4 regions of the Gordonia sp. NPDC003585 genome follow, and region 4 is predicted to be linked to each of the others. Evidence: predicted binding sites of a transcription regulator. Region 4 holds the regulator's gene; each other region holds the start of a gene.

Region 1 (8,694 bases), on a different contig from region 4:
GAGGTCGCGACGACGATCGTGCCCGAATAGCGGTCACCGACGGTGGTCGACCGTTCCAGGCAACCCGACATCAGCGGGGCGGCGACCAGCAGGAGCAGGACCGCTGCGAGCATCGGGAGCCGGCGTCGTGGCGCGTCGATTGGGGAGGTCACGGTGCTCATCGTGCCAGACCGTTGCCGCGTCGCGCGCCACCGCGACGTCTGCGTGTGCGCGCGCCGAGGGCCAGCGTGGCGGCGATTCGACCACTGGCGCCGGTGACGCCGCCGCCGGGATGTGTCGAGGCGCCCGCGAGGAGGACGCCGTCCGCGCCGGGCACGCGGTGGTGTGCCAGGTCGGGGTGCGGTCGCCACATGAACATCTGGTCGATCGACATCTCCACGTGCATGATGTTGCCGCCGGTGAGTCCGAGTTCGGTTTCCAGATCAGCCGGTGTCTGCACGTGGAGGTGCTCGATGGTGTCGGTGAATCCCGGTGCGTGCCGGTCGAGTTCGCCGCAGACGGCATCGGCTGCGACCTCGCCCAACTGCGCCCACGAGCGCTCGCCCGCAAGTCGGTACGGATGCCACTGAGCCCAGAGCGTCAGCAGGTGTCGTCCGGGTGGAGCGAGGGTCGGGTCGATCGCGGAGTAACTCATGGCGACGCAGGCCGGACGCTCGGGTAGCTCGCCGACCGCCGCCGCGGCCTGGGCACGCACGAGGTGGGCGCGATCGGTGACGAGCAGACCCAGGCCGGAGTGCACGCTGTGTGCAGGCAGCCCCGATGGCAGCCCGGGATAGTCCGGCAGTGCCGTGGTGCCCACTCGAACCGCCATCCCGATGCCGTTGCCGACGACCACCGACGACCGCCACCGCCGCGCAGTGTCGGCATCGAAGCCACCCGCGGTCAGCAAGTCGAGGGTGGTGAGCACGTGGCAGGCGGCGATCACCTGATGGGTACAGCGGGGTGGCGATCCGTCGAACTCGACGCGCCAATGGTCGGAGCAGCGAGTGATCGATTCGGCCGGGGTGCCGACCGCAACCGCGCCGCCGTCGCCGGTGATGCGCGCGATCAGCGCCTGTGCGAGTGCGCCGCTGCCCCCGACGGCGCGTCCGGGTGGTATCCGGTGCATGAGTGCCGCAAACCCGACCATCGGTGCGGTGCCCGGTGCGCTCATCGGTGGTCCGGACTGCGCACCGAACCAGGCCAGCCCCGCCTTGAGGTGTTCGGAGGAGAACCAGCGGTCGAGGAGCGAGTCGCCCGACGCCATCAGTTCTTGCGAGAGCGCCATCATCTGCCCGGCGCGGCGACCGGCGATTCCGGTGCGTGCCGTCGACGCAGTGTCACCGAGTCCGACGAACGCGCCCGCGAATCGTCCCGGCGTGGCCGGCCGGTAGAAGGTGCGCATCACGGCCTCGGCACGCGGTCCCCAGGTTGCCACGAAGCGTCGATATGCGTCGGCGTCGGCTGGGCCGCAAGCCTTTTCGATCGATGCGCAGGTGGCGTCGAGGTCGGTGCGGAACACGATGGGCGGCGCCGAGTCGGTGGCGGGGACAAATGCCCACGGATCGCAGTCCAAGTACTGCAGACCCGCCTCGGGCAGACGGAGTTCGTCGAGGATGGGGGAGTGCCGGATCATCAGATGTGCCGAGGAGCCGCGATCGACCCGGTAGCCGGGGAAGCGTTCCACCGTCGACGTGGCACCACCCGGGACCGTGTCGCGCTCCACGACGACGACGTCGCGGCCGGCCTGCGCCAGGTATGCCGCCGCGACCAGACCGTTATGGCCCGATCCGATGACGATGGCGTCGGCGATGCCGGCCCCACCGCACGTTTGGGTGCTCACGGTTGCGGTCCGGCTGCCGGCCCGAGGTCGACCGGAAGCCGACGGCCGAGGAATGCGAAGGGGCGCGGATCGCCGGTGAACGTGAAGTTTCGCAGGACGTCGGTGAATCCCATTCGCCGGTACAGCGACCACGCGCGATTGCGTTCCTCGGGGATCTCCGGAGTGGACAGCAGGACGTGACTCTCAGGCCGTTCGGTCAGCAGCCGGCCCAGCAGCCACTGTCCGATTCCGCGACCCTGGGCGCTCGGGTGCACGTGCAGTTCGGTGAGTTCGAAATAGTCGGCCGCAATCCCTTCGACGACCTCGGCTGGATGCCCACGTTGGCGTAACCCGAGGCGGAGTTGCTGATTCCACCACTGGTCGGGCGCGCCGGTGTAGCCGTAGGCGATGCCGACGAGGACGTCGTTCTCCCCGAGCCCCACCGGCGGCTGCACCCGGCGGCGTGAGCCGGGCAGGGTGTGGGCCTCGTGCGGCGACACCGTGGTCACCGCTCCCAGCGCACGCCATCCGGGCCGCCCGATGTGCTCGCGCCACAGCGCTGCCCGGTGCACCTCCGTGCCGCGCGGGTATCGCATCGCGGTCACGTAGATGTCGAGGGCGGGTTCGAGCCACAGTCGGGCATCCTGCCCGGTCAGGGTGACCAGCCGGATCGTCAACGCCTCGCTGACCTTTCTCTCGGGATGGTCGGGGTGGGGGAACTTGTCACACCCGTCTTGAAGGATGGAGCAGAGCTAGCTATATTGAACGTGTCGAACGGGTGTTCGATGGATGTGCCTCCGCAAGCTGTTCGCGCGCACCCCGACGACGCGTCGCTTCGGCGGTGGGCGAGGGAAGCGCCTGCCGCCGAAGCGTCCGAGACGCTCCTGGAGTCTGGAGGAATCATGCGCGATCGCCGATCGCAGGCCCGACGCCGGTCGGTGCCTGCCGCGGGCCGGGTGGCTGCAGACCCGATCGTGGTGGGCCGCGCACGAGATCTGCTGGACCGTGCGCACATCCTGTTCGACAACGCGGACGGTGTCCCCGACGACCCCGAGCGATTCCGCCAGTACTACCTGGCCGCGCTACGTGCGGCGGGCGCAGCGCTCGCCGTCCACGAACTGCCCGGACGTCCGCGGCGTGGGGCCACCGACGCGTGGTCGCGCACGGTCGTCGTGGTTCCTGAGCTGGCCCGCGAGGTGCAGGTCTTCGCGTCGCTGTCGGCCACCCGCATGCGCATCGAGTCCGGGATCGTTCGAACGATCGACCCGCGCTACGTTGCCGCGATGCGCGTGGCGGTCACCGGATTCCTGCAGCACGTCGAGGCTCACGTCATCGCTTATGAGCAGGGCCGGGTGAGTCAGGGGAACGATTCGATGGGCCGTACGGCGTGACGTGAGCCGCTCACCGCGACGCCGTTGACGACAGATCGACGCAGAACGGCAGGTAATGGTGGTCGGAGGTGCATTCACCTCGTATCATGGGATCAGAACAGGCGCATTCGCATGAAAATGCGCCCGAGGGTGACGTCGTAGTCGGCGTTACGCGGCCAGTTGGGAGAAGGAGGGTCGGTGCCACTTTCGGAGCACGAGCAGCGCATGCTCGAACAGATCGAAAACGCTCTGTACGCGGAAGACCCCAAGTTTGCGTCCAGTGTGAAGCGTCGGCGCCTCGGAAAGGCGAGCGGCCGCAGGCGGCTGCAGGCCGTGGCGATCTTTGTCGTCGGGCTCGTCCTGCTGGTCGGTGGGCTCGTCGTGGGTATCGACATCGGCGGCTTCCCGATCGTGAGTCTCATCGGGTTCCTCGTCATGTTTGCCGCTGGGCTCTTCGCGCTCTGGGGCGGGGGTTCCGACGCGGCCGGCGGCGACCGATCGCGTCGGGGCGGCAAGAAGCAGTCCGGAGGGGCGGGCGCGCAGAAGCGCAAGCTGTCCGAGCGGATGGAAGAACGCTTCAATCGCCGTTTCGAGCAGGAGTGATCTGAGCACGCCACACGTCGGCTGACACGTTCGCTGACACTTTTACGTACGTACCGCCAGAGCCGCGCACCGAGGTGCGCGGCTCTCGCGCTTTCCGGTGGTCCATCCCGTCCCGATCCGAAGAGTTCGGTGAGCGGCGCTGCGACCTGGGGAAATGCGTCGGCGTCCTGCCGCAAAGTCTAGGGGAAGAACTTCCTCCCCGGGGTTCGTAGTCCTCCGCGAGAATTTTCTGGGGGAGGACACCAAGGGTAGGGGACGAGTTTCTTCCCCTACTTTTGTCCGCGCGACTCCCCGCCGTGCCCCACCCGGGCTCCCCACTACGCCCCACCTGGACGCCCCACTGTGCCCCACCATTGCGTCGGAGCACGTCACATGTGACCCGGACGACGCAATCTGTCACTCTGATATGCCCAAAGAGCATCGTGAATCGCCGTTGCCACAAAATTTCCCCCACCCAATTTCTAGCCTCTGAGCAGGTTCTTTGATGGCTCTTGCTCACACAGGGCCACGAGGGGGTGGAAAGTGGTGGAAAGTGGGGTACTGTGGCAGCACCGGGTGAGGCAGACCGGAAATGCCGAACCCGGTGGGCGGGAGGTACCGACATGGCAGTGCGATTTGTCGGCACATTCACGCCCAAGCTGGACGACAAAGGGCGACTCACGTTGCCCGCCAAGTTTCGCGACGCGCTGGCAGGAGGGGTGATGGTCACGAAGGGCCAAGACCACAGCCTGTCGGTGTATCGAACCGAAGAGTTCGACGCGATGGCGGAGAAGATCGTCGAGGCGTCCCGCAACGATCCGGAAGCCCGCGCCTACCAGCGCTACTTCTTCGCCAGTTCGGAGGAGCAGCGGCCCGACGGGCAGGGGCGGATCCCGTTGTCCGCCGACCATCGGGCGTACGCGGGACTGACCAAGGAATGTGTGGTGTTCGGCAGTTTCGATCACCTGGAGATCTGGGATGCCGTCGCATGGCGTGACTACCAGAGCCAGCACGAGGAGAACTTCTCGGCCGCGAACTCGGCCGCGTTGAACGCGGTCTTGTAGCCGAGATGATGGGCGGACAGATGAACAGGGCTTCGGGTGGTACGAGGCCCCGGCCCGGTCCGACCCTGGCGTACTTCCCCAACGCCAGGTGCGTGACCGGGTCGGGACCCCGACTCACCCGAAGTGCCACCTCCGCAACGCCTCCCGTCCGACTGCCGAATCCGAGGGGTGCATCCGTGGACGAACACGCCGACTCCGACGACACCGGTCGCCATGGCCACGTCCCGGTGATGGCGAACCGGATGGCCGACCTGCTCGCTCCAGCGCTCGAGGGCCCAGGTCCACGAATCTTCGTCGACGCCACACTGGGCGCCGGCGGTCACAGCGAGCTGATCCTGCGCCGCTTCCCCGAGGCCCGGTTGATCGGGATCGACCGCGACGCACAGGCGTTGGCCATCGCCGGCCGGCGCCTGGCCGACATGGCCGACCGGATCTCGTTGCACCAGGCGCGATTCGACAGCCTGGCAGAGGTGCTCGACGACGCGGAGGTATCCGACATCGACGCGGCGCTCTTCGACCTCGGAGTGTCGTCGATGCAACTCGACCAGGCCGACCGCGGCTTTGCCTACGCCGCCGACGCGCCGCTCGACATGCGCATGAACACCACCGACGGTCTGACCGCGGCCGACGTGCTCAACACCTACTCGCACGGGGACCTCGCCCGCGTGCTCTCGGACTACGGTGAAGAACGATTCGCGGGACGGATCGCGTCTGCTGTTCTCCGCGAGCGCGCCCGGGAGCCGTTCACCACCAGCGCCAGACTCGTCGAACTGCTGTATGACACGATCCCGGCTGCCACGCGACGGACCGGCGGCCATCCCGCGAAACGCACCTTTCAGGCGCTGCGCATCGAGGTCAATCACGAACTCGACGCGATCCGCGACGTACTGCCGGTGGCGCTGTCCGCGCTGCGTGTGGGCGGCCGTGTGGCGGTGATGAGCTACCAATCATTGGAAGATCGAATCATCAAGCGCGAGTTCGCGACTCGCACCACCTCGACGTCCCCGCGGGGACTCCCGGTGGAACTGCCCGGCACTGCGCCGCGGTTTCGCCTGGTCACCCGCGGCGCCGAGCGTCCCGACGAGCACGAACTCGAGGTCAACCCACGGTCGGCCCCGGTTCGGGTGCGGGTGATCGAGCGAATCGGGTCCGACGGCCCAGGCCAGGGGAGGCGTAAAGCATGACCATCTTGCAGGACGCGCCCGACGATGCGACCGCTGCGCAACGCGCACGCCGCGAACAGCGCCGGCGCCGCGTCGAATCGGATCGGCCGACCCGTTCGGCGGCTGCGCAACGGGCGCTCGATCGTCGACGTCGGCGGGTCGACACCGACGCGGACCGACCGCGCGCACGGACCGCCCCGCGGACCGAGCCGTCGCAGCGGACGTCGTTGCGAGAACGGGTGCGCCACATCCCCTTTGTGGTCCCGGTGATCGCGATCCTCGTGGTCGGTCTGGGTCTGAGTCTGTGGTTGTCCACCAAAGCCGCCCAGGATTCCTACGAGCTCGGTGTACAGCGCAAGCAGAACCAGGCGCTGACCGATCAGGTCGACGCGCTCAAGCGGGACTACGAGTCGGGTGACTCTGCTCCGGAATTAGCTTACAAGGCAGCACAATTGGGCATGGTGCCGGCGCAGAATCCGGCGCGAATGATCGTCGAACCCAACCGGCGGCCGCGGATCGTGGGTACGCCGTCTCCGGCCACCGGCACGCCGATGGCCCCGCTCAACCCGAGAACCACCCCTGAACCGACCGCCACCATCGATCCCAGGCAGGTGGACGATTCGATCGGACTCGGCGGGCCGTCGTCGGGAGCCCCGGGGGCTGCGACGACGCCGGCCGCGCCGACCACGCCGTCGAACACCCAAACACCTTCCGGTGCACCATCTTCGGCCGTACCCACCGCACCCGCCGCGAGTTCGGTGGTGCCGAGCACGGCGCCCGTGGCACCGACCGGTGCGGCTCGCTGATCGCTCGTGAACACGCTTCCGGTCAGAACTGCGTCCATGTCAATCGCAACCCGCCGACCGCAAATTCTCGGGAATGCCGTTGATCCGGTGGACAATTGACCCCATGACACGTGCGACTTCCGATCGTCGGACCGCCAAGGCCGGCCGTGGTGGGCCTCGACGGCCGATGAGGGAGAAGCTCACCGGGGCCTCGCCATCCGGCGGTGCCACGCGCGGTCCCCAGAGCTTCTTCTTCCGTGCACGTGCCGCCGGTGTGCTGGTGGTGATCGCGGTGATCGCCGTCGCGGTCCGCATGGTGGTGGTGCACACCATCGATGCCCCGTCGATCGCGGCCGAGGCGGCTCAACAGCGCGAGTTCACCCAGATCCTCACCGCCAAACGCGGATCGATCCTCGACCGCAACGGTCGCCCGCTGGCCTATACCGACGAGGCCCGTGCATTGACGTTTCTGCCTCGTGCCGTTCGCAAGTCGATCGATGCCGAGCGCCAGGACAATCCCGCCCTCCCCGATGCGAACACGCGGTTGCGGGAGATCGCGCGCGGAGTGTCGGTCGCGCTCGGCGGGTCGATCAGCGAGCAGGACATCCTCGCCAAGGTGACGAGTAACGAGACGTTCGTCTATCTGGCGAGATCGGTGAGCCCCGACGTGGCATCCCGCATCATCTCCGACTATCCCGAGGTGGGCGCCGATCCGCAGAGCATCCGGCTCTATCCCGGCGGCGCGCTGGCCGCCAACATCGTCGGCGACGTCAACTACGACGGCAACGGCTTGATCGGTCTGGAGGCCTCCCTCGACGCACTGCTCGCCGGCACCAACGGATCCAAGACCTACGACCGCGGCTCGGACGGCGCGATCATCCCGGGCAGCACCCGCAACGTACACCCGGCGATCAACGGTGACACCGTCCGACTCACCATCGACGCCGACGCCCAATGGTTTGTGCAGACGGCGGTGGCGCGCGCCAAGGTGGCGTCGGGGGCCCGCAGTGCGTCGGCGGTGGTTCTCGATGCACGCACCGGCGAGGTGCTCGCGATGGCGAATGACGGCACCTTCAACGCCTCCCGCCCATTGTCCGAGCAGCCACGGGCCGATCTCGGAAATCCCTCGGTGACATCACCGTTCGAGCCGGGCTCGGTCAACAAACTCATCACAGCGTCCGCGGCCATCGAATACGGCGTCACGACACCCGGTGCGGTACACCGTGTTCCGGGCAGTATTCGGATGGCCGGTGTCACCGTGAACGACGCGTGGTCGCACGGGGTGGAGCCGTATACGACGACCGGTATCTTCGGGAAGTCGTCGAACGTCGGCACGCTGATGCTTGCTCGCCGGGTCGGCGAAGAACGCTTCGCGGACATGGTGAACCGCTTCGGCCTCGGGCAGCGGACCGGTGTCGGCCTGCCGGCCGAGAGTGCCGGTGAGGTGCCCGCGCTCAGTCAGTGGTCCGGCGGTTCGTTCGCCAACCTTCCCATCGGACAGGGTCTTTCGATGACGCTGCTGCAGATGACGGCGATGTATCAGGCGATTGCGAACGACGGACTACGGATACCGCCGCGAATTATGCTGCCCGACAACGACAGTGACAGCCGTTCCGCGATCCGGCCGAATCCCGTCCGGGTCGTCAGCCCGCAGACGGCTCGGACGGTGCGCGACATGTTCCGGGCGGTCATCCAGGATGACCCGATGGGAGTGCAGAACGGCACCGGTGCCAAGGCCGCGGTTCCCGGCTACCAGGTCTCGGGCAAGACCGGCACCGCCCAGCAGGTGGACCCGTCATGCGGGTGCTATTCGAACTCGCGCTACAACATCACCTTCGCCGGTATCGCTCCCGCGGACAATCCTCGCTACGTCGTCGGCATCATGCTCGACAACCCGCGTCGCAGCTCGGACGGCTCCGGCGGACAGTC
Region 2 (8,694 bases), on a different contig from region 4:
CCGCGAGAGATCGCCGACAGTGTTCGCGCCAGCGCACGGGCATTCGAATGTCCGTTGAGCGCGCCCATGTCGGCACGACGCCACGCAATGCTGTTGGCGGCGTTGGCACTTGCGACCGGACCGGTGAAGGTGCGGATCATCGGCGAGTCGGCGGGCACCGACGAGAAGTCGAGATCGAGCGGCGGTGGCGGGATGATCTCGGCGATCCGCTCGTCGTCCTCGGGCTTGGCCCCGATCTGGAGGTCGACGCCGAGCGGCCCGGCGATCTCGTCGGCGACGAACTGTTTGAGGTGCTTGCCGGTCACGCGTCGCACGATCTCACCGAGCAGATGCCCCTGGTTCTGCGCGTGATAGCCCGACGCGGTACCCGGCTCCCACCACGGCGCCTGCCGGGCCAGCTTCGCCACCGACGAGTCCCAGTCGTACATGTCGGCGATGGTGAACGGTTGATCCCAGCCCGACACCCCCGACGTGTGCGCCATGACGTGGCGCACCTCGATCGCTTCCTTGCCGTTCTGCGCGAACTCCGGCCAATAGGTGGCCACCGGCGAGTACAGATCCACCAGGCCCCGCTCGACCAGCATCAGCACCGCGAGGGCGGTGACCTCCTTGGTCGTCGACCACACGTTGACGATGGTGTCGCGGTCCCACGGCAGCGTGCGAGCCGCATCGCGGTGACCGCCCCACAGGTCGACCACGAGGTCGCCGTCGATATCCACGGCGATCGCGGCACCGAGCTCTTCACCCGACGCAAGTTGCTCGGATAGCGCGTCCCGGACGCCGGCGAAGCGCGAGTCCGCTTCGCCGTGTACCTCGATGTCGGCGCCATTGCCCACGTCGGTCCCCTCACTCGGTGATCCCCGCGTCTCGATGGTAGGTCGCAGTTTGGTGACCGGGGGCGAAACGGCGGCCAAGTCTGACTACAGTTGTGATCAGATAATCGGTCCGACGGGGGTGCCACGATGACCATCAGCAACGACGCAGATGTCACGCTCGACGAGAACTCACTGCTGTGGCGCTATCTCGGCGACCGCCGGTTCGTCATGTCGATCTGCCGGGCGGTCTCGCTGCAGATGCTGCACCCGTCGATCGCGTCGGCCACCCACGAGTTCTCGCTGGTCAAACGCCGTGTCTTTGTGCACAAGCAGCGCACGGCACCGTGCATCGTGCGGTCGGCGTACGACGCGGACTTCGACGAGGTGCGCATGATCCGCTACAGCCACGACGAGTTCCACGGCCAACGCCCCGACGGTCGGCGCTACCACGCGCTCAACCCCGACGTGTTCTTCTTCGAGCACGCCACCTACGTCGACGCCCTGTTCACGTGCGTCGATGTCTTCTTCGGCGGCCTGACCGAGCCAATGCGGGAACAGCTCTACGCCGAGACCTGTGAGTGGTATCGCCGCTTCGGTATCTCGTCGCGCGTGATGCCCGCGACCCTTGCCGAGTTCGACGAGTACTTCGCATATGCACTCGCGACCGAACTCGACCCCGAACCGGGCGTGGCCTGGTACCGCGATCAACTCCTGCGACCCGACTACTGGTTCTTCAAGAAGCTCCCTACCGCCGCAGTGCGGGCCATCCAGCACCCGGTCGCCGCCGAGTACCTGGGCATCACGCAGTCCGACGGAGACCGACGCGCCCTGAAGCGTTATGCAGCAAGACTTTCGGCGATCGACGCAGTGGCGCCGACACGCAACATCTGGCCGGACGAGGTGCGCGACAGAGTGATTGCTGCGCGGCGGTCGAAGTGACTGCCTGCCCCTCAGCCGATCCCGGCGAGATCGCGCGCGACCTTCGCGGACACTTCGCGTGCGAGCTCACGATGCCGCGCAGCCTGTTCGGATTCACCGACCAGCTCGGCGAGGTCGGCTAAGAGAAGGTCCATCGGGTCGAAAGCCACACTCGCAGCGTCTAATCCGGCGATCGAGCCGGACCACGGGAGGAGCTCGTCGTAGAGCTGTCTCGCTTCTTCGACCATGCCGAGGCGAATCAGTGCGCGGGCATGAAAGGCCTGGTTGCCGGTCCAGTAGTAGTCCCGGCTGATCGGCGGGTCACTCTCGGCAAGCGCACGTGCCTCGTCGACGCGGCCGGTGTCGAGCAGCGCGATCACCTGCGTCCACGCCACCGTCCGGGGTGCGCGCGCATAGATGGCGGCCAGGTCGTCGGCGATGGGGGCGATGCTGCCGCGGTGCCAACCGAGGCACACACCCGAGAGCACATGGAAGTCGGCGCCTGCTGGAATTCCTGCTCCCACAAGCTGAGCGGTGAGGGCAGCATAGATGATCTCGGCAGCGTCGAGGTTGCCGCGCAGCACCTCCAGCACGGCGCTGAACGACATGAGCACGATCGCCAACTGCCCGAGGCGCCCGCTCGTGGCGGTGCTCATCGCCAGTCGCATCTGCTCGATCGCATCGGGCAGGTCCGTTTGCGCGAGCCGAAGCATGAACAGGAAGAAGTGCGCGGCCGCCTGATAGGCGAGGCTTTTGGCTGCGCGCGCGGTGTCCAAGAACTCCTCGGCGATCACGGTGAATTCGGCACGATCGTCCGGTCCAACGGCGGTGAACACCCGGGCATTGAAAGCAGCACAGCGCAATTCGAGATCGTCGAGATCCCGAGCCAGTCGCAGCGCTTCGCGACCGTACTCGGCGGCGAGCCGTTCGTCGGCACTCTCGTACTCCAGCACGGCTGCCACCAACAGTGCCACGCGTTCGGCGCCGGTCGCGTCGGCCAGCGTTCGGTCGAGCGCCGATGCGATCTCTGTGTCCAGAACGCCTTTCGTCTGTGTTCCCCAGATCCACGGGGTGCGCCAGCAGGTCAATGCCTGCACCATGATCGCCCGGTCACCGAGCGATTCCGCGAGCAGGATGGCATCACGCTGGTTCTCTCGCGCGAGCGCCACATCGCCGCGGTGGGCCAATGCGGTGACCAGATTGCAGCGTGCCTCAACGAGTGCCGTCCGGTCACCGATCGGAGCCGACGCCGCGTCGTGCCCCGCGAGCAGATGCAGATCCACCGTCCGCTGCCACAACTCGACCGAGTCGGCAGCGAGCGCGGTGGAGAACCGTTGCCGGGCTGCTGCTTCGACGATCGGCAGTGCCTCGGCAACCGTCGCACCGGTGGCTCCGAGAGCGGCGTGCACGGCGAGTTCCTCTGTCGGCGCGCGGGTTTCCAGCTGCCGGAACACCTGCCAATGCATTCGTCGCCGGCGCAGGGTCGGTATCGCGTCGTAGACGACGTCGCGCATGAGGATGTGACTGAAGCGCACATCGTCGGATTCGACGGCCAGCAAACCTGCGACCACCGCGGTGTCGAGCGCGTCGAGCACCGCGTTCTCGGAACCGAGACTCACCGTGCACAGGCAGACCAGCGCGTCGGTGTCGGCGGTACGACCGGACACCGACAGCATCTCCAGCACCGCAACGGTCGCCGGCGGCAGTTGTTCGATGCGGCGCAACAACACTTCCCGCACACCGCGCGGCACTCCGGTGCGGGCATCCCCGCGGCCGCGTGACGCGATCAGCCGCGCGAGTTCCCGGACAAACAGCGGGTTACCGTCCGTGCGGGACCGCAGCAGGGCCATCGTCTCGTCGTCGACGGGGCGAAGCCCGGCCTCGCCCGCGACGGCCCGGATACCCGCATCGGTGAGTCCCGACAGCGCCAGATGGTCGGCCGTGACCGAGAGCAAAGCCGCACCGCTGGCCAGCAATTCGCCGCCGGCCTCCGACGGCCGGTACGTGGCAACGATGAGCACCGGCACATCGGCGAGCCAGGTGGTGAGCTGGCGCAGGATCTGCAGGGTGGCGCTGTCGGCGCGGTGAACGTCGTCGAGGACAAGCACGGTTCCGACGCCATCCGTCGGCGCGGACGCGCACGCATCGAGGACCTTTCGTGCGATGCGGAACGGGTCGTCGGTATCGATCTCCGCTCCGAGGCCGGTCAGGACCTCTCGCCACGCCCATGCGGTTGGCGCACCCTCGACCTCCGGGCAGTGCCCGATGGCAGTCGTCCACCCTTCCTCGCCCAGCCGGCGAATGACATGTTGGGCCAGAGTCGATTTCCCGCCGCCGGCCTCTGCGGTGATCCACACCAACCGCGCGCCGGACTGCAGTGTCGACGCGGCGTGCACCTCGACCTTTCCGAGCTCGGCCCGACGCGCCGCTTCGGGTCCTGTCCGTCGGGGAGCAGGGTCGACGCGGCGAGGTGTGGTGGCGACGGGCGCCGGCGCGGTTACCGACGCCGGTGCTCGCTGAATCCGCGAATCATGGTGCAAAATAGCCGATTCGAGTTCCCGCAAGGGCGGTGATGGGTCGACGCCGAGTTCGTCGGCAAGATACTCGCGCAGCGTTCGCAAAGTCTGAAGTGCTTGCGCCTGGCGACCGAGTCGGTATTGCGCGAGGGCGGTGAGCCGGAAGAGTTCCTCCCGGTCGGGGTGCACGTCGAGCAAGCCGGAAAGCGCGGCGAGAGCCTCGGCGTCCCTGCCGAGTTCGAGGGCTGTCGACGCGATCGCTTCGGTTGCTGCGAGACGCAATTCGGACAGACGGGCCACCTCGCCGCGGGCCCAGTCGTCCTCGGCGTGTGGGCCGAACGGCACGCCCTGCCACAGTTCCAGCGCCTCCGTGAGCCGGGTGTGGCGGATGCCGACGTCTGATTCGGGACAGCCCACGAGATCCTCGAAACGCCACAGGTCGACGGCCTCGCGCGGCAGTCGCAGGGCATAACCGGGCGCGTCGCTGACCAGGATCTGAGCAGGAGTGCGCGGCGCGCGACCGGGTTCGAGCACGCGACGCAGATTGGAGATGTGCACCTGCAGACCCGCGAGCGCCTTGGGCGGTGGTTCGCCATGCCAGAGATCGTCGATCAGCCGATCCGAGGAGACGATGTGCCCTCCCGCGGCGGCCAGTCGCGCCAGCACCGCGCGTTCGCGGCGGGACCTGATGACGGCTGTCTCACCGCCGACGGTCACCGACACCGATCCCGAGAGACGCATCGACACGGGGAAGTCCTGTGACGTCATGGGTGATCACGCACCTCGTGGAGCGTCGGGCCGGCAGGTGGTGATGAGCGTACCGGCGCGCAACGTTCGACGTGGGGCGGTTGGTCACGACACTGATGCGGCAAGCGACCCCTCGTGGCCGGTCACGTGCAGCGCAGACGGCACATCGCACCCGAATGGTCACTCAACCGGATGCCGTCGACACGACCCGGCCACGCAAGAAGCTCGACGCCCTCCATCGTGGACGCGATGTGATCGATCAGTGGACCATGCTCGACCTCTCCGGCGGTGTGCACGCGCCAAGGCGTCAGCAGATCCGTCAGACGTTCCGCTACTCGGATCGGTTGGCGTGCGCGAGGTATCCGCTGGTTGAAGTCGCCGGCCACCACTGTGGGAACCAACGGGTCGAATCCGGATGCGAGACCGGCGATCTGGTCACAACATTCGAGGTGTTCAGACCAATTGGTGGCGTCCTTGCGTCCGGTGGTCACGTGCGCACTCGCCCACGGAATACACACGGCCAGAATCTGAATCTCACCGATCGGAGTGTGGTTCCGAGCAGCCACCACGCGGCCTTTCCCGGCGCCCCGGTCGAGCCGAACGATGTCGGTCAACGGCCAACGCGACCACAGCAGAGTCTTGCGGCGATGGGCAGCTGCGTCATACCCCCAGTCGTCACCCGCATCGACGGCGTGCCCGCTGTCGGGTAGCAACCAGTGTTGCCCCTCGGTCACGACCCAGACGTCCGCGTCGACGGCACCGATCTGCTTCCGTACCGCCACACCCCTGCCGGAGTTCGGCGCCCATTCGGTGTTCCACGAGGCCACGGTGATGGTGTTCGCGTGCACATGGCAAGCCTATGACTCGACGCTCGTGCATCGGAGACGTGGTAGAAACACACCAATGCGTCGACGATCGGTTCTGCGGTTGGTCACCCTGCTGGTGGCCGGCACCGTCGCGGTCGGGTGCGCCAACGAAACCCTGTCGGAACGAACGGCTTCGGCGTCGCCGTCGCAGAACGTGAGCCCGTCGATCATCTCGCCGCCAGGCAGCGTCACTGCATCGCCGACGCGGATTCCGCCGGTGTCGGCCAACGCCCGGTCGGTCGGATTCATCGATGTACGCAGCGTTGTGCCCGATGCGCTGATCGATCTGCGGTATGCGACGACGAACAACTTTGTCGGGGTGCGGTTGTACCCGGCCAATGCACGCTGCCTGGTTCACCGGTCGATGGGTCCGGGACTGCGTCGTGCCGCGCAACAACTACGGCGCAGCAACGAGGTGTTGGTGTTCTGGGACTGCTACCGCCCGCATTCGGTGCAGCAGACCATGTACGAGAAGGTGTCGAATCCCGCGTGGGTCGCTGCGCCGGGGCCGTATTCGCGCAGTCACGAGTCGGGCAGGTCGGTCGACGTCACGTTGGCCGCGCGACGACCCGGCTGCCCGCCGAACCGGCGCATCGCCGACCGTTGCCTCGTCGAGATGGGTACCGACTTCGACTCCTTCACGCCTGCGGCAACCGCGTACGCGACCGACGGAGTCTCCGCGGTGGCACAACGTAATCGCGCAAGATTACGGTCGGCGATGTCCGCCGGCGGGCTGTCGGTGTACTCGGGCGAGTGGTGGCATTTCGACGGTGCCGGTGCGGACGTCCGACGACCGATCATCGACGTTCCGCCCTACTGAGCAGCCGCCAGAAACTCATCGAAAGAATTTTCGAGAAATCCCTTGCGCGGGCCGCTCGGAGCGGTTACTCTCGAACACAAGTTCGAGGGGACGGCTTTCGGGGGTGAGCATCGGATGACCACAACTATCGGCGGCACGTCACGCGCAGCGGAGTTGGTGGCGCAGGTCCATGCCCTGCTCGACGAGTTGGTCGAGGCTGATCTCACAGCGTGCACCGACGACGAGTTGGTGGAGGTCGCTGCCGCCCATGAGCAGGCTCTGGCTCGGATGACTTATGCCGGGGACCGGCAGCTGGTCGAGGTGTCGGATCGAGATCTGCCCCACCGCATGGGATATCGCAGCCCCACCAACTTCTTCAACGCCCGCCTGCGCGTGTCCGATCCGGGCCGACGCCGCGCCCAGATGGCCGTCACCGCCACCTTCCGCCAGCCGACCGGCGAAGAACGCGAACCCCGCTTCCCCGCGGTGGCCGAAGCGTTCGCCGAGGGCAGCATCGGACACGGACACATCCGCGCCGTGCTCGACACCCTCGATCAGATCCCGCACACCACCCCGCACGACGTGCAGGTTGCGGCCGAGCGGCAGATGGTCGACATCGCCAAAGAACACACCCCCAACGACATCGCCACCGCCGGACAACGCCTCCTCGGTCATCTCGACCCCGACGGCACCCTGTCCGACGACGCCGACCGCGCCCGGCGCCGCAATCTGTGGATGAACAAGCAACGCGCCGACGGCACGTCAAAGCTCACCGGCACGCTCGATCCTGTTCTGGCAAACCGATTTGCGACGATGTTGGCCGCGTGGGCGCAGCCCGGAATGAACAACCCACAGGACCCCGAGTCGCCGTCCGGGCCGTATGAGGATGCCGACCCCAACGTGGTGGCCGCGGCCGCTCTGCGGGACGGGCGGTCGGTGGCCCAGTGCAATCACGACGCGCTCAACGCGTTGTTGAAAGCGGTGTTGGAAGACGGTCTGCTCGGCACAACCCATCGCGGTCTGCCGATCCAGCTGATCATCAAAGCCAACCTGGCGGATTTGGTCCGGGGGTCCGGGGTGGCGACCACCGCCACCGGTGGGGTCATCCCGATCTCTGAACTGATCGGCATGGCCGGACAGGTGCAGCCGTGGCTGGCGATCTTTGATGGCGCGAAGCCCGAGCCGCTGTTCCTTGGTCGGGGTAAGCGGTTGGCCTCCATGGCTCAACGGTTGGCGTCGTTTGTTCGCATCGGCGGGGAGCGGTGTTCGGCACCGGACTGTGATCAACCGGCCACCCACGTTGAAATACACCACGCCAAACTGGATTTCGCGTTGGGCGGCAACACCGACATCACCGAACTGTATCCGGCTTGCCCACCGCATAACCGGCGAGTCGGGCCTAAACCGGGTCAGTTCACCACCTGGATCATCGAGGACGGCCCCGACGCCGGACGGTGCGCGTGGCGACTCAACGCCCACCCCGGCGCACCACCCAACCCTGCACGCATCCGCCGGATTGAGCTTGTCGAAATCAACCGCTTCCCCGACATCGCCGCCGGATTCACCGCACACCTCAACAGAGTGCGTGCGGAAATCCACGGGCCGCCGGACGACGGTGACACACAGGCAACCGAGGACAGTGTCGTCGGGCACTTCCGGCTGCTCGAAAACGCCCGCACGCGAAACGAACTCGCCCGACTCCAACTCCGACAAACCATCAACCCGGAATCAGTGATCGAGAATCGGCTCGTCGGGATGCTGGAAGAGCACCTCGGGATCGGTTAGTCACACGCGCCGCAGCGTCGCGTTGATGACGAACGTCCGGTTCTGCGACTGCGAGAAATAGCTGGAGTAGTACGAGAGCGAATCGTCGGAGATCGGGGTGATGGTGATCTCCGACGTGACGCAGGTGCCGCGGGTGATGTTCTCGGTCAGGATCACCGTCGTCCCCTGCCGAGACTTCTCGGTCCATGTTCCGGCGCAACCGATTTGCGGATACTCGACTGTGGCGGCGACCGGTTGATTCGACGTGA
Region 3 (8,694 bases), on a different contig from region 4:
GCAGCCGGTCAACGGTCTCGATCCCACCGTCTTCACCTCGGTCGCAGCGATGGAGCGGGACCTGATCTCGTTCGGACGCACGGTGTTCCACGCCCCGGATGCGGTGGGCACGCTCACGTCGGGCGGTACCGAGAGCTGCATTCTCGCGGTCAAGGCGGCCCGCGATCATGCGGGTGTAGCGCCCGGCGCCGGGTCGATGGTGGTCCCCACCACCGCACATGCGGCCTTCCTCAAGGCAGCCAAACTACTCGGGGTTCGGGCCATCCGCCTCAGCGTCGACCCCGAAACCACCACACCGACACCGGAATCCGTGGCCGCAGCGGTGTGCGAGGACACCTTTCTCCTCGTGGCGTCGGCCCCGAACTATCCGACGGGCGCCCTCGACCCGACCGCCGCTTTCGGTCGAGTCGCGCTCGATCGCGGTATCGCACTGCATGTCGATGCCTGCCTGGGCGGCTTCGCACTGCCGTGGTGGGGTTCGGACACCGAGCCCTGGGACTTCCGAGTACCCGGTGTGACGAGCCTGTCGGCCGACCTCCACAAATACGGCTACACCCCGAAAGGTGCGTCGCTTCTTCTCCATTCGGATCGAGACCGCCACCGGGCGCAGTACTTCGCGACGACCGACTGGCCGGGCTACCCGGTGGTGAATCCGACTCTGCTCGGCTCCCGCTCGGCGTCCGGTGTGGCGTCGTCGTGGGCCATCACCGGCCACCTCGGTGTCAATGGGTTCGCGTCGCTTGTGGCCACCACCCGTCTGGTCGCCGACCGGCTTCGGACGGTGATCGACGAGATCGACGGCCTGCGCGTGGTCGCGTCGCCCGTGGGGCCGGTGTTCGCGGTCGCGGCCGATCCCGATTCTGAACACCCCGTGGACCCCCATCGATGGGCGACCGCAGTCGACCGGCGCGGCTTCACCTTGCAGATGCAGCCGGGCTTCACCCAGCCCGACGGCTCGTCGCTTCCGCCCACCACGCACCTCACGATCACACCCGTGACCGCAACTGTCGCAGACGAACTCGTTCTCGCATGCCGCAACGCCGCCGACGACGTTCGCGGACTGCGCGCCGCCAGTCCCCCACCCGCACTGGCCGATCTCGCGCACGCTTTCGACAGCGGCGCGGTGAGCGTCGACGATGTCGTCGGGCTGCCCAGCGCCGCCGTGCAGCAGGCGCTGATCGGGGCCGGCATCGATCCGCACGATCCCGACGGCGAATTGGACATGGCCGCCATCATCGCGGCGGTTCAGGCGCTCCCACGGCCGGTGACCGCGACGATGCTCACCGAGTTCCTGGCCGAGTTCACCAACCCGTGAGGCCGGGGACTGCAACTAACTCGACGCTGCCCACTCGATGACGGCGTCGGCTGTCCAGGTCGTCACGATCCGGTTGGCCGCGATTCCGAACTGTTCGGCCCGTTGTGCGCCGAACGCCTTGAACTCGAGTTGACCGGGCGCGTGCGCATCGGAGTCGATGGCGAACAGGCACCCGATGTCACGGGCCAGTTCGATCAGCTCGTCGGGCGGGTCGACCCGCTCCGGACGCGAGTTGATCTCCACCGCGGTCCCGTGCTCGGCGCAGGCCTCGAACACCTGCCGGGCGTCGAACTCCGACGGCGCACGCCGACCGCGGCCGCCGAGTACGCGTCGCCCAGTGCAATGACCCAAGACGTTGACTCGCGGATTGCTGACGGCCGCCGTCATCCGCGCGGTCATCGGCGCTGCGTCCATCTTGAGTTTGGAGTGCACCGACGCGGTGACGATGTCGAGCCGAGCCAGCAGTTCCTCCGACTGGTCGAGGGAACCGTCGTCAAGGATGTCGACTTCGATTCCGCTGAGGATGCGCAGGCCGTCCGATCGTGTGGTGTTGATCGTGTCGATGTCGGCGATCTGTTGCTCGAGCCGCTCGGCGCTGAGCCCGTTGGCGACGGTCAACCGCGGTGAGTGGTCCGTGATCGCCAACCAGTCCTGGCCGAATGCCTGTGCCGCATCAGCCATTTCGGACAGGGGTGCCCCACCGTCGCTCCAGTTCGTATGCGCATGTAGATCACCGCGGAGTGCGTCGAAGAGCGCGGCGGCGTCGTCGGTGAGTTCGGTGTGGGCCGACTGCAGGGAAGCGAGATAGTCGGGAACCGCACCGTTGACCGCCTGCGTGATGACGGCTGCGGTGGTGTTTCCGATGCCCCGCACATTCGTCAGTCCGCCAGTGCGGGCGGCGTGAGACAGTCCGTCGATCCCGGCCGCCGCCACCGCGGCTCGGCGAAACGCCTCGACGCGGTAGGTGCTCTCCCGAGTACGTTCGAGAAGCCACGCAATCCGGGTCAAGGCGACCACCGGATCGACCGGGGCGACGAGCGGGTCGAGCGAGTGCATCGTCAGTTGTCGGCGTTGCCGGAGGTCGCATCGTCCCCGTCGTTGTTGGCCGACTCGTACCGCTGCCGCAGGCGGTCCCGCACGTCGTCGGCGGAGTACGAGTTGCGTTGCCGCTGATCGCGCGCCACCAACACACCTCCGGTCGTGACGCCGACCGCGCCGGCCAGACCGAGCCATTTCCACACGTTGCGCATATGCCCGAGGATAGTCCGTGGATTACCCTGCATCCGTGCACCCACGCAGCGCAGACGCAGGCATCTCGCTCGACGAGGCCCTCGACGCCACCCGCACCGGCGACATCTGGCTCTTCCGCGGTCATTCGGGACCCGACCGAGCGATCCGCACGCTCACCAACTCGCCGGTGAACCATGTCGCGATGACCGTCGGCCTCGACGACCTACCACCGCTGCTGTGGCACGCCGAACTCGGCGACAAACTCACCGACGTGTGGACCGGCTCCAACCATCGTGGCGTCCAACTCCACGACGCCCGGGAAGCGGTGGAACAGTGGATGATCCGGTACGAGCAGAGCTGCTGGATTCGACAACTCACCCCGGACGTGACAGCCGAGCAAGAGGACATCCTGTTGCGGGTCATCGCCCGACTCGACGGCACACCCTTCCCCACCACCGCGCGCCTTGCCGGCCGCTGGCTCCGGGGCCGCATCCCCACGAGCGTCGACATGGTTCGCGGCATCCCCTACCTCGACCGCAAGGCCCGCGAACGGCGTGCACGGCGACACGACGAGGAGCACAAGGAGACCGTGGGACTGGAAGCCGCCTATTGCGCAGAGGTCGTCGCGATCACCTACTCCGACATGGGTCTCGTCGACGCGTCGAAGGATTCGAACTGGTTCGACCCCGGCCGGTTCTGGAGTGGCGACCGGCTTCCGCTGACCACACCCTTCCATCTCGGCGACGAAGTGGCTGTGCACCTCTGACCTGTTCGATACCGGGATTCGTTGTCGCGCAGTCGAAGCCATCGCTATCCCGGCGTGTTGGTCCGCTGGTGCGGCCATGCTGGGTTCAGAGATAGGTGGCTTCGACTGCGCGGCAACGGTTTCCCGTGGCGTCGCGCTTCACACTATGAAGTTCTCAAGGTACGGGTGCGGTCCCGACCGGGGTCGGGTGCGAAAGGTGCTACGCGGTTGGCTGGTTCAGGTTGGTGGGTTCAGGCGGCGTTGTCCAGGCGCATGGTGCGTCGGTTGTAGGCCGGTAGTGGTCTCCTTCCCGGATCGACGGAGGCCGGCGGGATCAGCCAGGGGTGGCGGTCAGCCCCGAGGACGACGTCCCACCCGTTGTGGTGCACATCGGTGTGGCAGGACGGGCACAGCAGACACCCGTTGTCCAGGACGGTTCTGCCGCCGTCGGCGTGATGTTTGATGTGGTGTGCGTGGGCCCAGGACGCCGGCGCGCCGCATTTGATGCAGCACCCTCCGTCACGCACGATCAACGCTCGACGCAGGTGTGGTGGGAACAGGCGTAGGTTGTCGGTCATCGCCACCGGCACCCCGTCCTTGTCGACGGTGATCGCGGTGACCACCGCGTCACAGGTCAACAACCGGGCGGTGTCCAGGGTGACGGGTCCGGTGAACGCCATCGACGCCAGATCCGGGTTGTCCGCCGGCAACGTGAGCAGCACTTGATGTTTCGGCATGCCCACCAACCCGTCATCCACGTGGGCGGCGGCATCAAGGATGCGTTCCAACGCTTCGGAGCGGCGACGCCCGGGCGAGCGGGCATCCGGAGAGCCGTCGGGTTCGGGACGAGGTGCGGCCAGGGCGTCGATCATGGTGTGCAGTTTCTCCCCGATCACCGCATCCACATCGCCACGCACCACAACCCGGCCGTCACCATCGGTGGTCACATCGAAGGTGTTGATGTCGCGGTCATCGCGGGCAGGCACCGCAGCAGGAGCATCGTCGGCGACCCGGTTGCCTAGGGTGCGGGCACGGCGGTCGATGTCGGCGGGAGTGGCGCCGGAGAAGGCTTGGGCCAGAAGATCGGTCACACAGGTTTGACGCTGCGACTCCGACAGCGGTTCCCTCGCCCGCGTCGCGACATGAGAAAGTCCCCGGGCGATCGCGTCGGCGTGCTCACCGGAGAGCGTGCCGTCAGCGGTGTGACCAGCCAATCGTGGTGTACCGGCCAGAGCAACACCGACACGCAGCAACCGGGTGGCGACCGCGGGCGCGCACCCCATGACGATCAACAGTTCGCGGGTGGTGCGGCCCTGCTTCGTCGCGAGCCCCAACCGCTCCACGGCCCCAGCAAGGACTGCGGCGTGGTGGTCGACCATGTTCCGTAGCCGCAGCAGCGCCGACAGGGCCTCGTGCACCTCGCGGGCAGTGTCCGGAGGAGCGAACGCGGCGAGCTGGTCGCAAAGGTGTTCGATGTGGGGCATGCGTCCAGAATACTCGAACATGTATGCGAGTCAAGGACTATTTTCGCAGGTCAGAGACCCGACACTAGTGTTACTGGTGGTGCGAAGAGAGCCCGGAAAGATGCGCAGGAGTCACAGCCGTATCAGAAATTCAAGGGTGGTTGATGGTTGAGGTTAGGGACATTGTCAGCTTGCCAGGTGGTTTCGACACGACGCCTCGCCCTTGGGGGCTCGGTGTCGGCTCAACCAGCGGGGGGTGGGCACCGTGTCGAGATCAACCAGCGGGGGATGGGCACCGTGTCGAGATCCGCCGGATCGAGCCGGTACCGAGCGGAGCGAGGCACCGTGTCGAGATCCGCCGGATCGAGCCGGTACCGAGCGGAGCGAGGCACCGTGTCGAGATCACCAGCGATGGCCCTACGCCATCGTCGCCTCGACCTCGTCGCGGCTGAGTTCCGGGTCGGTGCCGAGAACGTAACTGGGAACCGTGTGCGGCACGGTGGTTCCGCCTTGAACCCGGCGACGTGACGCGGCAAACTCGGGCGCCTCCCCCATGCTGGCGTGCAGTCCGTTGATGGCACTCCAGACCGCGCTGCGACGCGCACGCCGTTCGACCGGATTCGGCGGGCGGTACTGCACAAACTGCGCCGCCCACGTGGGCATGGTGTCGCGGACGGCCCAATCCACCGCCGCCTGAGCAGGATTCGTGAGATTGGTGCCGGTCGCCATCGCACTGCCGTGGGTCAGTGCCAGACGCGGGAGATACTCTTCCAGGCAGGCCAGAGTCTCTGCCTTGGTGGTGGGCAGATCGGTACCCCCGAGCGCGTGCCCGACGCGGACGAACTCGCCGTAGTATCGGTCCAGATCGTCGCCACGTAGAGGTCGAGGGTGGTAGATCTCGTGCGCGGTGGCAATTCCCCAGACAACGGTCGCGTAGTTCCACCGCAGCCAGAGCGGATCGTCGGCGTCGTACGGAAGCCCATCTGGCCGAACACCTTTGATGGTGTGATGCATGGCCCGGACGGTTCGGGCAAGACGCTCGGCCGTATCCGTCGTGCCGTAAGCGGTACCGATGAAGAAGGCCAACGAATGCCCTAACCGGATGTTGGCTCCGGCCTGGTCGATCCGGCCCATCGTCGACGTCTGCGACGACTTCTCCACGAGCCGGGAATGATGCATGCCCATCCAGAAGATACTCGGGTCGAGCCGCTCCATGTACGACGCGCACTGCAGTCCGAAAATCAGTGCGGGCGTGTGGGAATGGACATACCACGTGGCACTGTCGGGACCGAACCAGCCCGGGTCGCCGACCGGATCGTCAAAACTCATACCGCGGAAGAACTTGGACTTCACGTTCTCGTCGAACTTCTCGTTGAGCCACTTGCCGATGTACTGATGCGGCAACGCGAACGGCACACGCACCGAGGGCAGCGGCACAGATGGCAGCGGAACGGACGGCAACGACACTGAGGGCAACGACACTGAGGGCACGGACACAACAACCACCCACCTTCTGGTAACAGGTGTGCCCAGAATAACCTTTTGGGTACACCTGTGACCAGACCTTCTTCATAACGATCTGCCGCGCGTATGCTGGTGCGATGTCCAGCCCCACCAGGTGGGCCGGCGTCCGGATGGCGGATCGTCGTGCCGAACGCCGTGAGCAGCTCGTCGCAGCCGCTTTCGACCTGTTCGGATCCGCGGGCGAAGGTGCCCTTTCGGTCCGTTCGGTGTGTCGCGCATGTGGATTCAACAGCCGCTACTTCTACGAGAGCTTCGCCGACACCGACGAACTCCTCGGTGCGGTCTACGATCGCACCGAGGCCGAACTCGCCACGACGATCGAGGGCAAACTCGCTGGGTGCGACGATTCGGTTCGCGCCCGCACTCGCCTCGGCATCCGTTCAGTGCTCGAATTCGGCTCCGCAGATCCGCGTCGTGGGCGCGTCCTGTTCACCGAGGCGCGCGCTAATCCCGTACTCGCCCAGCGTCGGGCCGCGACCCAGGAACTGCTGCGCGAACTCGCCGTCGCGGAGAACCAGATGCACGAGCCCGACGCCACCACCAATGGTGTTCGCGCGGCGATGTTCACCGGTGCGATGGCCGAACTCGCGCAACAATGGCTGACCGGAGGCCTCGGCACTGACCTCGATGCTGTGGTCGATGTCGCGGTGAACTTGATGCTCTCCTGACCGACCAGACTCAGACAGTCTGGCCGCGGACCCGGGCCAACCTGCGCACACCCTCGGGTCCCACTCCGCGGTCAAGCGCGATGATCATTGCGGCACAGCCGATCCCGGATAGCACGAGACTCGCAGCGAACAGCACCGGATACCCGAACGAGTCACCCACCAGTCCGCCGGCCACACCTGCGATCCCCTGGACGACGACCACGGCGCACGCGAGCAAGGTGTAGTCGCTACCGGCGTGATCGCGCTCGGCGGCATCCATCATCACTGTGAACACGGCGACCGTCGCTGCGCCACCGAGAATGTGCTCGGCCAGGCTTGCCGACACGATCAGCGAAAAGCCGCCGACCCCTGTCGCGGCGAGCAAGTACAGGCCGAGACTCGCCGTTTGCGCCACCCCACCGATCAGCAGTGCGTTGCGACGACCGAACCGAAAGGCCAACCACCCACCGAGAGTTGCGCCGCCCAGCGCACCAAGCGACGACAAGGCGCCCTTGATCAGCGCGATCTGGGCGTCCGACAGCCCCTCGTCGACCATGAACGGCCCGACCACGGCCGAGCCCATCGAGTCGCCGAATTTGAAGCCCCCGATCAGCAGGATCAGTGCGAGCATCCCGGGGCGGCGCAGCCGACGCCACCAGGAGACGCCCGACGCAGCGGGCGTCGACGTCGGGGCAGCGGACCCCCGGATCGACGTCAGCCCGCGCAGCCACCACACCGGGATCGTGGCCGCCAGCAACAGAACCGCCATCGCGACGAAGAGCAATCGCCACCCGGCGATCGAGAACAGCCAGAGCAGGCCGCCGCCGCCTACGATCATGCCGATCCGGTAGGCGCCGACCTGAATTCCGTTGCCGAGACCGCGTTGTCGTGCGGTCAGCAGTTGCACGGCCAGTCCGTCGGTCGCGATGTCCTGGGTGGCCGACAACAGGTTGATGACCGCGATCCCGACCAGCAGCCAGGTCAACGTCGACGACAGGTCGAGGCACGCCAGACCCAGCGCGACGACGACAGACGCAAACTGGAGTGCCAGCAACCATTGGCGCCGCGTCCCGTATCGGTCCACGAATGGCGCCCAGATGAACTTGAGGGCCCACGGCGCGAACAGCAACCCGGTAGCGCTGATCTCGGTGAGCGAGTAGCCCGATCGGCGCAGCACCACGGGCACCGTGCCGGTGAAGAATCCGTACGGCAGACCCTGCGCGAAGTACAGCGCCGACAGCGCCACCACGGTCCCGGCGGCGATCGTGCCATTGGCCCGAGGCGAACTCATGCCGACATGGTGGCAGACCGGACGGTGTGACGGCGGAGCGGATCAGTGGTGACCGTGATGACCCGGTCCGTGCATGGGCATCTCGGGGCCCCCGCGACCACCCGAACCCACCACGCGGATGCGCTGCATCATCTCGTTGTCCTCGTGATCGGTGAGGTGGCAGTGCCAGACGTAGCCCTGCAGCTTCTCACCGTTGAGGCCGGTGAAGACCGCGTCGGGGTCGAAGCCGAGCTCGGCCTTGGTCGGCCACCGCACGACGATCCGCGTGACCTGATTGGGCGGGCACCGCACGGTGTCCTTCCACCCGAACTCGTATGGCGCGGGCGCGAACATCCGACTCGTCAGATAGCGCTTCGGATCAGGCGTCCATCGTTTCCCGAACAGCGGGGGCGGATTCTCTGCCAGGTAGCGCACCTTGTCGAAGTCCCATCGCCCGACGACCCGGAACTGGACAAGATGCAGATGCATCGCGTGTGACT
Region 4 (5,150 bases):
GCGCGGCGGCGACGATCGGGCCGAAATCTCCGGTCGACGCAGAGCGTCGGAAGACCTCGCCATCGGCACCGGTCACCTCTGCGAGCTCGTCCTCGTTGGGCTTGAGCAGGTCGACGGACCCGAGTGCCGCTGCGTGCAGCGGAGGCCCGGACGTGTCGACGGCGATCCGGCATCCGAGGTCGGAGAGGTCGTCGGCAACGGTGCGATACCAGTCGACCGGAACTCCCGGCGGCAAGGAGCCGCAGAGGGTGACCCATACGGCGTCGGCCGCGTGGGTCCGGATGAGATCACCGAGAGCGCTGAGCTGTCCTGCGTCGAGTTCGGTTCCGGGTGCGTTCAGTTTGGTCGTGGTGCCGTCGGGTTCGGCGATGGTGATGTTGGACCGGATTTCTCCGTCGACCGCGACGGTCTCGTACGGCAGCCCGACGCTGTCGAGGGCCCGCAGCAGCGGATCTCCGTCGCGTGCGGGCAGGATCGCACGGGTCGCGATTGCGGCCTCGGCGACCACGCGGGACACGTTGATGCCCTTGCCGCCGGCCTCGGCTCGGGTTGCGACGGCGCGCTGGACCTCGCCTCGGTCGAGGGGCCCGGGCAACTCGAGTGTGCGGTCGAGGCTGGGATTGGGTGTGACGGTGAGGATCATGCGATCACCACGTCGATGCCCCGGGCCGACAACGCCGCGGAGAAGCCTGGATCAACACCCGAATCGGTGATGAGGACGTCCACGTCGTCGAGATCGGCGAAGCCGGACAGGTCTTCGCGGTTCATCTTCGACGAGTCGGCGAGGACCACAACCCGCTGCGCGACGCGGACCATTGCCGCTTTGACCGCGGCTTCGTCAGGGTCGGGAGTCGACAATCCGTGCGCCTCGCTGATGCCGTTGGCTCCGACGAAAGCGGTCGAGACCCGTAGACGTTCGAGCGCCGCAACGGTTTCGGCGCCGACGGTCGCCTGGGTGAGACCGCGCACGCGGCCGCCGATCGCGTGCAGGTTGGCCGAATTGTGGTTGGCCAGCAGGCCGGCGATCGGGAGGCTGTTGGTGATCAGGGTGAGACGACGGTCGGTGGGCAGCGCGGAGGCGGCCTGGAAGGTGGTGGTACCCGCGTCGAAGAAGACGGACCCGCCGTCGGGTGGGAGAAAGCGGATTGCGGCACGGCCGATGGCGGCCTTCTCGTCGGTCTGGGTGACCTGCCGCTCGTCGATTCCGCGCTCGCCGATCACCCGCATGACCCCGGCGCGCACCGCACCGCCGTGCACCCGCTGCAGATGGCCCGCCCGTTCGAGGGCGGCCAGGTCACGGCGGACGGTCTCACTCGTCACCTCGAATCTGGTGGCGAGTGCGGCGACGGAGGCGCGTCCGTTCGCGCGTACCTGTTCGGCGATCGCCTGTTGGCGTTCTTCGGCGTACAACACCGCTCCGATCTCTCGATGGGACATCCGGGTGGATCTGTCTGCGATTCCCGTGTGGTTGTGTTGATCTGTGTGGCCTTGAGTGTTGATATCTATTTGTTTACGCCTGTTTGCGTTGACAAGTCAAGCATTTCTTGTAACTTTGATCACAAGAGATTCGAAAGCCGGTCATCGGTCACGCAATGCAGCTCGACGGTGAGCCCGGACACGAATCGCGTAGAACTGAGTCGTGTATGTGCGGCCGTGCCGCCGATTGGCGGAGCGGAACTCGAAGACGAGAGGGGTCGCAGTGACCGAGACGCTAGCGGGAGGCATTTTGGAGGGAACGCCGGTCGTCGGCGGGCTGGCCTACGGGCCGGCGATCTGGCCCGGGGAGCGCCCCGACCACGACCCGGACGCCCTGGGTGCAAACACGGAACTGCCCGAAGACCAGCGCGAACCCGAGGTGGCAAGATTTGTCGCCGCGGCGGGGATGGTCGCCGGCCGACTCCGTGACCGCTCATCGCACAGCTCGGGTGCAGCCGCCGAAGTGCTGGCCGCCACCGCCGGACTCGCCGAGGATCGCGGGTGGATCGGCGCTGCGTCGGGACTGATTCGCAAAGGATCGCCTGCGCCTGCGGCAGCGGCTGCGGCAACCGAACAGTTCGCCACCATGTTCACCAAGCTCGGCGGGCTCATGGCCGAGCGAGTCACCGACCTCAACGACGTGCGCGACCGCGTCCTCGCCGAACTTCTCGGCCTGCCCGAACCAGGTGTGCCGGAACCGATCGAACCGTCTGTCCTGCTCGCCGACGATCTCGCGCCCGCGGACACCGCCGGACTCGATCCGGCGACCACCGTCGCCCTCGTCACCCGGCTCGGCGGCCCGACGAGTCACACCGCCATCATCGCCCGGCAACTCGGGATTCCCTGTGTGGTCGCGGTATCGGATCTGACGACGGTGCCGGCCGGAACCCCCGTGCTGATCGACGGCACGCTCGGCACCATCACCATCGGCCCCGACGAGGCGACGGCGCGAGCACAGGTCGATGCCAGTCGTCGGCGTGCGGAAGCGGTCGCCGCCTGGCACGGGCCCGGGCGCACCGCCGACGGACACGAGGTCTCGGTGCTCGCCAACGTCGCGGACGGGGCGTCGGCACGCACGGCCACCGGATACCCCGTCGAAGGGATCGGGCTGTTCCGCACCGAGTTGGCCTTCCTCGACCGCCCCGACGAGCCGACGGTCGACGAGCAGGCGGGCATCTACCGCGAAGTCCTCGAGGCATTTCCCGGGCAGAAGGTCGTGGTTCGCACGCTCGACGCGGGCTCCGACAAACCGCTCAAGTTCGTCAACCACAAAGACGAGGCAAATCCGGCGCTAGGAGTTCGTGGCGACCGAATCGCGGTGGAGAACCCGGAGATTCGAGCGCACCAACTCGATGCGATCGCGCGGGCCGCAGCCGAAACCGGATCGACACCGTGGGTGATGGCACCGATGATCGCCAGCGCCCGGGAAGCAGCGGCGTTCGCGCAGGAGGTGCGTGCGCGGGGGATGACCGCCGGAGTGATGGTCGAGATCCCCGCCGTCGCGATTCTGGCGCCGCTCATCCTCGCGGAGGTGGACTTCGTATCGATCGGCACCAACGATCTGACGCAGTACACGATGGCCGCCGACCGGATGTCCGCGGACCTCGCGTCGTTGACCGACCCGTGGCAACCGGCGGTGCTCAAGCTCATCGCCGAGGTCGCGTCGGCAGGTCAGACGTTGGGCAAGCCGGTGGGGGTGTGCGGGGAGGCCGCCGCCGACCCCAACCTCGCATGCGTGCTGACCGGGCTCGGGGTGACCTCGCTCTCGAGTGCACCGGTCGCCGCGGCCGGCGTCGGCGCGCGGCTCGCCGAGGTCACCCTCGACGCGTGCCGCGAAGCCGCCACTGCAGCACTGGCAACCGCGGATCCGGCCGGTGCGCGTCAGGCCGCGACGTCGGTGCTCGACGCCGCAGCCACCCCGCTCTCTCCTGCCGTCTGAGACGAAGACTTCGGCTGTCCGTGGTTCCGTATGAAGTTGTGCCCGGATTCCGGGCACAACTTCAACGGATTGTGCTTCCGCTGTCGATGGCGGCGCCCAGGTCGCTGACCCGGGCAAATGCGTCAGTGTGGTGCCGCAAAATCTAGGGGAAGAGTTTCTTCCCCGGGGTTCACAGTCGTCCCCGAGAAATTTGTAGGGGAGGACTCTGAGGGTAGGGGAGGAAGTTTCTTCCCCTGCTTTCTGCGGGTGCCGCGTCCGTGCGGCGCGTTCCGCGGAACGCGCCGATCGACGTTAGCGGGCTCGACGGAACAGGTGCTCGCATTCCTCCCATCTGCTCGTAATGCATTGCGCGCGGATGGGAGACGCGCGCAGATGCGAGCACTCGGGATGGGTTGTCTGTGCGGGGGCGAGATGGTGTCCCCGGCGCATCGTCGGCGCTGCGTGAGTGCAGAAACCGCGTGTCTGGCCAGAAACCCGAGGCGCCCCAGCGGTTTCTGGCCACAGCTGAGGTTTCTGGCCAGGTCCACGGTCGGGTTGAAAGGTACAGATATCCGACGGGGTGTACTTGCCCTCAGATCCGGCGCATCACCGTCACAACCTTGCCGAGGATGGCGGCGTCGTCGCCGGGGATCGGCTCGAACAGCTCGTTGTGCGGCATGAGCCAGACGTGTCCGTTCTTGCGCTTGAAGGTCTTCACGGTGGCCTCGCCGTCGATCATCGCGGCGACGATGTCGCCGTTCTCGGCCACGCTCTGCTGGCGGACGACCACCCAGTCGCCGTCGCAGATCGCGGCGTCGATCATCGATTCGCCGACCACCCGCAGCAGGAACAGTGAGCCGTCCCCGACCAGTTCGCGGGGGAGTGGGAACACGTCTTCGACCGCTTCCTCGGCGAGGATCGGTCCACCGGCGGCGATCCTGCCCAGCACCGGCACGAAGGTCGGCGTCGGCAGCGGATCGCCTCCCGCGTTGGTCGCGGCCGGATCTGCGTCCTGCACGTTGACCGCGCGTGGACGGTTGTGGTCGCGCTTGAGCAGTCCCTTGCGCTCCAGCGTGCGCAGCTGGTGGGCGACCGACGATGTCGAGGTGAGTCCGACCGCGTCGCCGATCTCGCGGATGCTCGGGGGATAGCCACGTTCGCGCACCGATTGCCGGATCACGTCCAGCACGCCGCGCTGACGCGCGGTCAGCGACGCCTCGGCGGCGGCAGGATCGATGGGAGCGTCCTGGTCGCGATCATCGCTCCGAGTTCCGGTGCGCTTGGGCCGTGAGTCGCTCATCTGCTCGGATTCCTCTCTGTCGCCGCCTCGCTTGAGAGCGAATCGGCTGGTTGTCGGCGGCGGGTGTTGACATGTCCGTGGGCCCGAGCCTAGCGGAGCGCGACGATCACTTCAAACATTTGTTCGAGGTGTGGCGCGACTTTGTCGGTCGGGCGTGGTACAACTCGAACATCAGTTCATCGAACACGTGATCGAGGCCGTCGAACGTCCTCGACAGCGCGTTCGCCGAACTGCCCGAGTACCCGGCACAACCGCCACGAGCACCCCCGGAGGCCAGCATGACCAGCGCGACACTCACCCGTTCGGGCCGCGCCCGCACCAGCGTGGACTCGACCATTGTCACCACTCGTAAGGCGGCCGGCACGCCGCTGCGGACGCAGCCCGCGCCGCGCGGCATCACGCGGCCGACCGGCCGGCCGATCGGGCAGACCAGCCCGGCAGGTCGCGCCGACGCGC

The links. Region 4 encodes LexA, which represses DNA repair genes until DNA is damaged. Its sites were predicted from a motif close to CGAACANNTGTTCG; they were not measured.
Region 1: ABZW74_RS19835 (SAV_6107 family HEPN domain-containing protein) is a predicted target of LexA. The motif match lies at 2,573-2,586, and genes of this name have one in related genera.
Region 2: ABZW74_RS17290 (DUF222 domain-containing protein) is a predicted target of LexA. The motif match lies at 6,754-6,767, and genes of this name have one in related genera.
Region 3: ABZW74_RS20595 (DUF222 domain-containing protein) is a predicted target of LexA. The motif match lies at 4,789-4,802, and genes of this name have one in related genera.

Annotation. Positions count from the first base shown of each region.
Region 1 is NZ_JBEXMX010000084.1:14,005-22,698, forward strand. Features, by position in the region: gene ABZW74_RS19820 (DUF3153 domain-containing protein) at 1-113, opposite strand, end outside; gene ABZW74_RS19825 (NAD(P)/FAD-dependent oxidoreductase) at 158-1,822, opposite strand; gene ABZW74_RS19830 (N-acetyltransferase) at 1,819-2,478, opposite strand; gene ABZW74_RS19835 (SAV_6107 family HEPN domain-containing protein) at 2,704-3,192, shown strand; gene ABZW74_RS19840 (DUF3040 domain-containing protein) at 3,370-3,774, shown strand; gene mraZ (division/cell wall cluster transcriptional repressor MraZ) at 4,377-4,817, shown strand; gene rsmH (16S rRNA (cytosine(1402)-N(4))-methyltransferase RsmH) at 4,994-6,001, shown strand; gene ABZW74_RS19855 (hypothetical protein) at 5,998-6,786, shown strand; gene ABZW74_RS19860 (penicillin-binding protein 2) at 6,953-8,694, shown strand, end outside.
Region 2 is NZ_JBEXMX010000065.1:13,422-22,115, reverse strand. Features, by position in the region: gene ABZW74_RS17315 (serine hydrolase domain-containing protein) at 1-836, opposite strand, end outside; gene ABZW74_RS17310 (oxygenase MpaB family protein) at 963-1,754, shown strand; gene ABZW74_RS17305 (BTAD domain-containing putative transcriptional regulator) at 1,766-5,017, opposite strand; gene ABZW74_RS17300 (endonuclease/exonuclease/phosphatase family protein) at 5,140-5,844, opposite strand; gene ABZW74_RS17295 (M15 family metallopeptidase) at 5,900-6,682, shown strand; gene ABZW74_RS17290 (DUF222 domain-containing protein) at 6,797-8,446, shown strand; gene ABZW74_RS17285 (serine/threonine-protein kinase) at 8,447-8,694, opposite strand, start outside.
Region 3 is NZ_JBEXMX010000091.1:8,878-17,571, forward strand. Features, by position in the region: gene ABZW74_RS20575 (aminotransferase class V-fold PLP-dependent enzyme) at 1-1,315, shown strand, start outside; gene ABZW74_RS20580 (PHP domain-containing protein) at 1,331-2,371, opposite strand; gene ABZW74_RS20585 (hypothetical protein) at 2,374-2,565, opposite strand; gene ABZW74_RS20590 (guanylate cyclase) at 2,583-3,311, shown strand; gene ABZW74_RS20595 (DUF222 domain-containing protein) at 3,542-4,774, opposite strand; gene ABZW74_RS20600 (oxygenase MpaB family protein) at 5,171-6,244, opposite strand; gene ABZW74_RS20605 (TetR family transcriptional regulator) at 6,355-6,945, shown strand; gene ABZW74_RS20610 (MFS transporter) at 6,956-8,215, opposite strand; gene ABZW74_RS20615 (multicopper oxidase domain-containing protein) at 8,258-8,694, opposite strand, start outside.
Region 4 is NZ_JBEXMX010000147.1:78-5,227, reverse strand. Features, by position in the region: gene ABZW74_RS23755 (1-phosphofructokinase family hexose kinase) at 1-643, opposite strand, end outside; gene ABZW74_RS23750 (DeoR/GlpR family DNA-binding transcription regulator) at 640-1,410, opposite strand; gene ABZW74_RS23745 (putative PEP-binding protein) at 1,700-3,415, shown strand; gene lexA (transcriptional repressor LexA) at 3,987-4,694, opposite strand; partial or broken gene ABZW74_RS23735 (hypothetical protein) at 4,801-5,150, opposite strand, start outside.